DNA from 3 places in the Chromobacterium sp. genome. Region 2 is predicted to be linked to each of the others. Evidence: predicted binding sites of a transcription regulator. Region 2 holds the regulator's gene; each other region holds the start of a gene.
What was found. Region 2 encodes FNR, which switches genes on or off when oxygen is low (the NO sensors DNR and NnrR bind a similar motif). Its sites were predicted from a motif close to TTGATNNNNATCAA; they were not measured.
Positions count from the first base shown of each region.

Region 1: a site for FNR is predicted at 1,986-1,999, ahead of ACE3QM_RS07685 (M61 family metallopeptidase). Genes of this name have one in related genera too.
Region 3: a site for FNR is predicted at 1,749-1,762, ahead of ACE3QM_RS08745 (ribonucleoside triphosphate reductase). Genes of this name have one in related genera too.

Region 1 is NZ_JAYSGF010000010.1:106,748-109,962, forward strand. It holds gene pepN (aminopeptidase N) at 1-45, opposite strand, end outside; gene ACE3QM_RS07685 (M61 family metallopeptidase) at 128-1,906, opposite strand; gene ccoN (cytochrome-c oxidase, cbb3-type subunit I) at 2,385-3,215, shown strand, end outside.
Region 2 is NZ_JAYSGF010000041.1:23,362-26,576, reverse strand. It holds gene hemN (oxygen-independent coproporphyrinogen III oxidase) at 16-1,422, opposite strand; gene fnr (fumarate/nitrate reduction transcriptional regulator Fnr) at 1,532-2,278, shown strand; gene ACE3QM_RS18720 (DUF1853 family protein) at 2,326-3,215, opposite strand, start outside.
Region 3 is NZ_JAYSGF010000012.1:71,225-74,439, reverse strand. It holds gene ACE3QM_RS08755 (FAD-binding oxidoreductase) at 1-28, opposite strand, end outside; gene ACE3QM_RS08750 (LysR family transcriptional regulator) at 245-1,210, opposite strand; gene ACE3QM_RS08745 (ribonucleoside triphosphate reductase) at 1,842-3,215, shown strand, end outside.

The sequences.
Region 1 (3,215 bases), on a different contig from region 2:
CGCTGCGTAATCTTCGCGGTACTTGACTTGCGGCTGTTGAACCATGCCTAGGTCTCCTTCGATGCCGGCTGCGCCGGTCTTGGCTGGAGGAGGACGCCGCCGGGCAGCGGCGACGCCCCGATGAATGTCAGTGGCGCAGCCACTTGGCGCCGCCGTCCTGCACCAGCAGGCGGCAGGCGTCCGCCGGCGCGGCTTGCAGTTCAAGCTGCAGGCTGAGCAGTTCGTCGCGGCGGAACAGGTGCAACTTGAGCTTGTCGCCGGGCTGATAGCGCGCCAGCGCCTTGTCCAGATCCACCGCCTTGAGCTTGTCTATGGCCACGATCACATCGCCGCCGGACACGCCGGCGCGTTGCGCCGCGCCGCCATCGTAGACATTGAGCACGCGCACGCCCTGGGCCTCGGCCACCGCCTTGACGCCCAGGCTGGCCGGTGCCGGCTTGCCGCTCAGCGCCAGGCCGCCGCGGTCGCCGGCATTGGCCGCCGGCTCGAAGCGCAACTCCACGCCCTGGGTCGCCAGCAGCTCGGCCAGCGGCAGCGGCTTGACGCTACGCAGCGCGTGGTCGAAGAAGGCCGTGAGATCCAGCCCGGCGGCGGCTTGCGCCTGGCTTTCCCACTCGTCCTCGGCCAGGCCCTTGCCGTCGTCCAGCCATTTGCGCCACAGCGCGCGCATCACATCGTCCAGCGACTGGCGGCCCTGGCTGTCGCGACGTATGGTCAGGTCCAGCGCCAGCGCGGCCAGCGCGCCCTTGGTGTAATAGCTGACGATGCTGTTGGGACTGTTTTCGTCCTGCCGGTAGTACTTGGTCCAGGCTTCGAAGCTGGACTGCTCCAGCGTCTGCTTCAGACGGCCGGCGCCGCGCTCGACGCCGCTGACGGTTTCCGCCAGCAGGCCCAGGTAGCGCTTCTCGTCGATCAGGCCGCAACGCACCAGGCTCAGATCGTCGTAATAAGAGGTAATGCCCTCGAAGGCCCACAACAAACGGGTATAGCCTTCCTGGTTCAGGTCATAGGGGGTGAACGCCGCCGGCTTCATCCGCTTGACGTTCCAGCTGTGGAAGTACTCGTGGCTGATCAGGCCCAGCAGTTTCAGATAACCGTCGCCGATGTCCTCGACGCCCAGTTGCGGCAGATCGTCGCGGTTGGCCACCAGCGCGGTGGACGCGCGGTGCTCCAGCCCGCCGTAGATGTCCTTGCCGACGAAGAGCATGAACACGTAGCGCTCGAACGGCGCCGGTTCGCCGAACAGCTTGATCTGGTATTCGCAGATTTTCTTGGCGTCGCGCGCCAGGCGCTTGAGATCGGCGCGGAAGCGGCCGGAGACGACGAACTCATGCGGCACGCCGCAGGCTTTGAAGCTGACGCTTTCGAACTCGCCCAGTTCCACCGGGTGGTCGATCAACTCGTCGTAACAGGCGGCCTGGTAGCCGCCAAAGCCGGTTTTCTTGTCGGCGCCGCGCGCAGGCAGGCTGGTCGCCACCTTCCAGCCGGCATAGGCCTTGCCTTCCGGCGGCAGTATCTGCACAGAGCAGGGGTCGCTCTCATAGCCTTCCACCGCCAGGAACACGCTGGTGCCGTTATAGAAGCCGCGTTGTTCGTCCAGATAGGCGCCGCGAACCGACAGATCAAATGCATAAACCTTGTAGCGCAAAGTCAGCGCGCCCTTGACCGGCGCGGCTTGCCAGCTGTTTTTTGTCAGCTGGACCAGTTCCACCGTTTTCCCGCCGGATTCCGCGCGGATTTCAACAATATGCTTGGAGAACTCCCGAATCATGTAACTGCCGGGAATCCACGCCGGCAGCACGAACTGCTGGCCCTTCTTGGCGGGCCGGGACACGATGACGGCGACCTCGAAAAGATGCGCCGCCGGGTCGCAAGGGAGTATTGTGTAGCGAACGGGAACGGTCATGAGCAGATTTGCCTGTAATCGTTGCAAAACCTTCTGATTTTAGCACTTCCTGCGCGGATACGCCGCGTTTTATGACATTTTGATCCAGGTCAAGAAGGCAAGCCCGATAGACAATACAATCTCGCCAGTAGCAACAGTATTTGCAAGAACTGTTGCGCTCGCTTGAGACATAAAAAAGACAAATAGGGAAAGCGACCTCCCCAGGCTTCCAAACTGGCCCGATATGGGTAATTGATTTAGAATGCCGGGTTAACTAAATGGGGAAATTGCGCTATCGCAATGCGGGATGAACTGCTAATACAGACATCGGAACCGCTGCGATACGGGTCAAGCGCTTGATTTTAAAAAAGTCGTTTTCCCTGCGGCTTCGCCTGGACACAGTCACATCAGTACAGATTGGGACAGTCGCCCGGACTTTCAAGCCGTCGATGGATAGATATGTCACGTTCTGAGTTAGCAACCTTGGAGAAAACCCTAAATGGAAACGCAATCCACTTATAACTATAAGGTGGTGCGCCAATTTGCCATCATGACCGTCGTGTGGGGCATTGTCGGCATGTTGGTGGGCGTCATCATTGCGGCCCAACTGGTATGGCCCGAATTGAACTTCGGGCCCTGGTTCCACTTCGGCCGCCTGCGTCCGCTGCACACCAACGCGGTCATCTTCGCCTTTGGCGGTTGCGGCCTGTTCGCCACCTCCTACTACGTGGTGCAACGCACCTGTAATGTCCGGCTGATCTCCGACAAGCTCGCCGCCTTCACCTTCTGGGCCTGGCAGCTGGTGATCGTGCTGGCGGCCATCACCCTGCCGCTGGGCCTGACCACCAGCAAGGAATACGCCGAACTGGAATGGCCGATCAAAGTGCTGATCGCAGTGGTCTGGGTTGTTTACGCCATCGTTTTCTTCGGCACCATCGCCATCCGCAAGGTCAAGCACATCTACGTGGCCAACTGGTTCTACGGCGCCTTCATCCTGGCCGTGGCCCTGCTGCACATCGTCAACTCCGCCTTCGTGCCGGTATCGCTGTGGAAATCCTACTCCGCCTACTCCGGCGCCGTGGATGCCATGGTGCAATGGTGGTACGGCCATAACGCCGTGGGCTTCTTCCTGACCGCCGCCTTCCTGGGCATGATGTACTACTTCATCCCGAAACAGGCCGGCCGTCCGGTTTACTCCTATCGCCTGTCCGTGGTGCACTTCTGGGCGCTGATCTTCACCTATATGTGGGCCGGTCCTCACCACCTGCACTACACCAGCCTGCCGGACTGGACTCAATCCGTAGGCATGGTGTTCTCCCTGGTGCTGCTG
Region 2 (3,215 bases):
TGCTGTGGAGCAAGCTCAAATGGTCTTGGAGTAGCGCGCCTGAGTGCGGCGCTCGCGCAGGTGGCGGTCGAAGATCATCGCGATATTGCGGATCAGGAAGCGCCCCCTGGGTTCCACCATGATGAAGTCGCCGTCGAAGGACAGCAGGCCTAGTTGCTGGAACTCGCGGATCTGCGGCAGTTCTTCGGCGAAGTACTCGGCGAAGTTGATGCCGTGGATTTCCTCCAGCGCCTCCACCGACAGCGAGAAGCGGCACATCAGGCCCTGGATGATACTGCGGCGCAAAATGTCGTCATTGTCCAGCGTCAGCCCGCGCAATACCGGCAGGTGGCCGCTGTCCAGCGCCGCGTAGTAGCTGTCCAGATCCTTGGCGCTCTGACTGTAGCAGGGGCCGACCTTGCCGATTGACGACACGCCAAGACCTATCATGTCGCAGTCGGCGTGGGTGGAATAGCCCTGGAAATTGCGCTGCAGCCGGCCTTGGCGCAGCGCGGTGGCCAGCTCGTCGTCCGGCTTGGCGAAGTGGTCCATGCCGATGAAGACATAGCCGGCGTCGGCCAGGCGCTGCACCGAGTCTTGCAGAATATCCAGTTTGGTTTCCGCCGAGGGCAGGTCGGCCTCGTTGATGCGGCGCTGAGGCATGAACACGGTGGGCAGGTGGGCGTAGTTGTACAGCGCCAGCCGGTCCGGCCCGATGGCGATCACTTTGTCCAGCGTGCGGCGCACCGATTCCCGGGTCTGCAGCGGCAGGCCGTAGATCAGGTCTACGCTGACCGACTTGAAGCCGGCATCGCGCGCGGCCTGGATCACCTCCAGCGTTTCCTCTTCGGACTGCACCCGGTTCACCGCCTGCTGCACCGCCGGCTCAAAGTCCTGAATGCCGACGCTGATGCGGTTGAAGCCGAGTTCGGCCAGCTTGAAGATTGTCGCGGCGCTGACTTTGCGCGGGTCTATTTCTATGGAATACTCCCCCTCCTTCAAGAACTCGAAATGAGTCTTGAGCAAGGTCATCAGTCGTTCCAGTTGCGCGTCGGACAAGAAGGTGGGGGTGCCGCCGCCGAAATGCAGCTGTATCACCTGCTCGCGGCGCCCCAGACAGGAGGCGACCATGCGGACTTCTTTTTCCAGATAGTCCAGGTACAAGTCAGCCTTGCTGCTGTCCTTGGTGATGATCTTGTTGCAACCGCAGTAGTAGCAGATAGTGTTGCAAAAAGGTATATGAGCGTACAATGATAAAGGTTTACGGTTGGCGCCGATGCTGCGCTGCCGTAGCCAGTGGATGTAGTCTGTTTCGGCGAAACCCGGCGTAAAGCGATCCGCAGTCGGGTATGACGTATATCTAGGACCTGTCCCGTCGAGGCGCTCGATCAGCGCGCGGTCGAATTCAAAATGGGCAGGAGAAAATGGGTGGGTGGTCTTCATGTCGTATTTGGATAGCAAAACCTCTGGTGGACTGGTAAATTTGCGGAAATCCTGCGAATTTCGCTTTGATAAGGGTCAAGCTTCAGCGCAAGCTTGCACTAAACATGCCATGTCCGATCAGAACCATATCTCTTTGCATAACCTGAAGGTCTCCTGCTCCAACTGCAGCCTGAAGGAACTCTGTCTGCCGGTTGGGCTCAACCGCGAGGAGTTGACCCAGCTTGACGCGGTGATCCGCCAGAGCCGCCGTTTGAAGCGCGGCGAGTACCTGTTCCGCAGCGGCGAGGGCTTCCGTTCGCTGTTCGCGGTGCGCACCGGCTTCTTCAAGACCAGCGTCGCCAGCCAGGACGGCCGTGAACAGGTCACCGGCTTCCATATGTCCGGCGAATTGATGGGCCTGGACGGCATTTCCGCCAATGTACACGGTTGCGACGCCATTGCGCTGGAAGACAGCGAGGTGTGCGAACTGCCGTTCAGCCGCATGGAGAGCCTGGGACGCGAAATTCCCACGCTGCAGCACCATTTCTACCGCTTGATGAGCCGCGAAATCGTTCGTGATCAGAATGTAATGTTGCTATTGGGCAACATGAAGGCGGAGGAGCGCTTGGCCGCCTTCCTGCTCAATCTGTCGCAGCGTCTGTCCACTCGTGGCTTTGCCGCCAATGATTTCATCCTGCGCATGAGCCGTGAGGAAATCGGCAGCTTCCTGGGCCTGAAACTGGAAACCGTCAGCCGCACGTTGTCCAAGTTCCAGCAGCAAGGCTGGATTACGGTAGACCATAAGCATATCCAGCTGGTGATGGTGGACGAGCTAAAAGCGCTGATCTCCGGTTGCGCGCACGCCAACGGGCATTGAGCGCGCAGCGCCGCATTGCTGAAGGCAGGCCATGGGCCTGCCTTTTTTCATGGGCTAGGGCTGCCGGCGATTTGCTCCAACAGCCGCGACAAGGGCGCTTCCTGCGGCCAGCCGGGCGGCACGGCGAAGCCGCGCGCCACTTCATGCCAGCAAGCATCGGCGCCGGCTTGCAGCTCCGCCAGCAATTGCGGCGCCGCCGCCTGTTCCAGCTGCGCGCGCAATGCCGCCGCGGTATGGGTCTGTTCGAAGCCGAGCCGCGCCGGCGCCAGCCAGCTCAGTCTGGGCAGCCAGGCCCAGCGCGAGGCCGTGCTGGAGGCCGGCCATTCGCCGCGCAGCGGCCAGTATTGCCCGTATAGCGGTTGGGCCTGCGGAGGCGGTTCCGGCGCGGTGTCCAGGGCGTGGAACAGCCAGCCGCTGAGCCGGGCGCCTACCGCGCAGCCGGCAAAACCCGACGGCAGCATGGCTTGGGCCGCCGGGTGGCGAGATAGGCGCAGCTGGGTTTGCAATTTACGGGCTTTCAAGGCCCAGGCGTCGCGCAGGCTGGGGCCGGTCAGGGTGTCCGCGTCGCGGCCCAGCTGGAGGTAGAACTTGCTGGCGGTTTCCAGGTGCAGCGGCTGGCCGTCGAGACGCAGCAGGAAGTCGAACTCGCCGATGGTGCGGCCGTCCGGGCCGCGCACCGGCAGATTGTTGGCAAGCAGCTGGATATGCGGCGCCAGCCGGAACCAGAACGATAGCAGCCGTTCCGCGTAATGGCCGAGGCGGCGGGTGGGCTGGCGCGCCAGCCAGCCGTGCAGTTCGGCCGGATCGGCGTCCAGCGCTTGCAGCAGCGCCGGGCCGTCGGCGCCCAGCAGCCGTTGCGGCGCGATGTCGGCGCCGCTGTTCCACGGCGCCGGGGCGGTCAGCAGAAAAGCCAGATCGCGCACCGCCGGGTGCGCGT
Region 3 (3,215 bases), on a different contig from region 2:
TGTGTTCCAGTCGGGCCGGCGCGTTCATGGCAGTCTCCTTGGCGAGCCGGACGCGGCGGGGCTTGTTGGGCGCGCGGCGGCTTCGTTCATGATTTGTATAAAAATACAATACACTCGCTCATTATAATTAACAACAGCTAGCCGAAAGGAGGATGCCGCCAGCGCTCGCCCAGCTATCCGCGTTGGAAAACGGCAACAAAAAAGCCAGCGCGAGCGCTGGCTTTTTTGTTGCCGAATCCGAAGTTCAGACGGCGTTCTTCTGCGCCGCCTTGCGTTTGGCGCTGAGATCCAGCCCCGGCAGGTCCGCCATGATGTCCGGATGGTCCGCCAGCTTCTCCACCACGAAATCCACGAACACCCGGGTACGCGGCGCGATATGGTCGCGATGCGGGAAACAGATGTAAATGGAACGCTCCAGCGACACCATATCGGTCAGCACCGGCTCGAGTTCACCGGAACGGATCAGGTGCACCACCTCGTGGCCCGGCAGTTGGGCCACGCCCATGCCCAGGCGCGCCAGTTCGGCCACCGCCTCCATCTCGTTCAAGGTATAAGTGCCGTTGACCTCCAGCGGAATGCGTTCGCCCTTGCGGTCGAACTCCCATTTGAACAAGCGTCCGGACGTGGGGAACTGGAAGTTGATGCAATCGTGGTTGCTCAATTCTTCCGGCGCGCTGGGACGGCCATGCAAGTCCCAGTACCCCGGCGAAGCCACCACGTAGAGCGGCATCTGCGCCAGATTGCGCGCCACCATGCGGCTGTCCGGCATCATGCCGGAACGCACGCCCACATCGTAGCCGTCCTCGATCAGGTCGCTGAAATGATCGTCCAGGCCGAAGAACACGCGCACCTTGGGATAACGTTCGCAAAACTCGCCCATGATGGGCAGGATGAAACGCCGCCCAAAGGAATTGGGCATGCTGACCCGTAGATGGCCTGCTGGTTCGTCGCGGCTGGCCTTGAGCTGGTTGATCGCCGAATCCAGATTGTTCACCGGACCGCGGCACTGGGCGTAAAAACGGCGTCCGTCCTCGGTCAGCGTCAATTGGCGCGTGGTGCGGTTGAACAGGCGGACCTCCAACTCCTGCTCCAAGCGGGCGATACTCTGGCTGATGGCGGCCGGCGACACGCCGAGCTTGCGCGCGGCGTCGGAGAAACTGCCGTTTTCCGCCGTGGTCATGAAGACCATCAATGCTTTTAAGGTGTCCATATCAGGGATGTTCCAGGCTCGGCATTGCTCACCCTTTTTATGCCAGTCAGCCTGGGGGGATTTGACAATGCTGATAACATTATTAAGTAGTATCTCTTTAAAAAGGGTACACCAAACCCTTAGGCGATTAAAGGAGAACTTGCAAATTGTTCTGAATGCATCTTCGCGACAAACTCACGCCTGAAACAGGCCTACCACGCAGCTTCCCCGCTGCACCGCCCGCGTAGCGCGTTTTGTCATATTATTTTTACTACATAGTTGAAAATACATTGCACTATTTTCTATGCAATCCAAGTATGCACCCGATTCAGTCCGAATGCCATGAGTTTGTTGCAACAGACTCAATGAAACCGCATCAAGTTGGCAACAATATGCCGATGACGCGTCACAGAGCTTTCCTGCGCGCTTGAACGCCAGCCCCCAGATCGCCTCCCGCCGCCAGCCACGCCTCCCGGCCAAGCACCAGCATCTCCAGCCGAAAAAACACAATATCTATGCAAGACAAAATACCCAACCACTATTACTAGTTGCCCGACGCTTGATCCGCATCAAGTTATCGCCATCTGCGCGACACAAGCGATAAAACACTATTTATAGTGGAGCCCATTCGGAACCATCACTATATATAGCAATGAATACTGCTTCCGCGCCTACTGCTCCGGTCGATGCCATCGCCGCGATCGATGAATATCTGGACCGCGCCGATTGGCGAGTCAATGCCAACGCCAATCAGGGCTATAGCCTGGGCGGCCTGATCCTGAACATCGCTGGCAAGCTCACCGCCAATTACTGGCTGGAGCGGGTGCTGGCGCCGGAAGTCGCGCTCGCCCACCGCCAGGGCGATCTGCACATCCACGACCTGGACATGCTGTCCGGTTACTGCGCCGGCTGGTCGTTGCGCACCCTGTTGCAAAACGGCTTCAACGGCATTCCCGGCAAGGTGGAATCCGCCGCGCCGCGCCACCTGTCCTCGGCCTGCGGCCAGATCGTCAACTTCCTCGGCACCCTGCAAAACGAATGGGCCGGCGCGCAGGCCTTCAGCTCCTTCGACACCTATCTGGCCCCCTTCGTCAAAAAAGACGGTCTGAGCTATGAGGCGGTGCGCCAGTGCGTCCAGGAACTGATCTACAACCTCAATGTGCCCAGCCGCTGGGGCACCCAGACGCCGTTCACCAATCTGACCTTCGACTGGACCTGCCCGGACGATGTCGCCGAGCAGATCCCGGTGATAGGCGGCGAGGAAATGCCGTTCCGCTACGGCGATTGCGCGCGCGAAATGGCGATGATCAACCGCGCCTACATCGAAGTGATGCTGGCCGGCGACGCCAAGGGCCGCGCCTTCACCTTCCCGATTCCCACTTACAACATCACCCGCGATTTCGACTGGCACGGCGAGAACACCGATCTCTTGTTCGAAATGACCGCCAAATACGGCCTGCCCTATTTCCAGAACTTCGTGAATTCGGACCTGGAGCCGCAAATGGTGCGCAGTATGTGCTGCCGGCTGCAGCTGGACTTGCGCGAATTGCTCAAGCGCGGCAACGGCTTGTTCGGCAGCGCCGAGCAGACCGGCTCGGTCGGCGTCATCACCCTCAATTGCGCGCGCCTGGGCCATCGCTTCGCCGGTGACTACCCAGCGCTGATCGCCGAAACCGACCGCCTGCTGGAACTGTCGCGCGACGCGCTGGAGAAAAAACGCGCCGAAGTGCAGGCGCGCATCGACGATGGCCTCTATCCCTATACCCGCAATTTCCTCGGCTCGCTGCGCAATCACTTCAGCACCATAGGCGTCAACGGCATCAATGAAATGATCCGCAACTTCAGCGCCGACCGCATCGACATCGCCAGCGACGAAGGCCACCAACTGGCCTGCGACTACCTGGACCACATCCGCCAGCGCATGGTCGAATTCCAGGAAAGCACCGGCCACCTGTACAACCTGGAAGCCACCCCGGCGGAGGGCACCACCTACCGCTTCGCCAAGGAAGACCGCAAGCGCTATCCC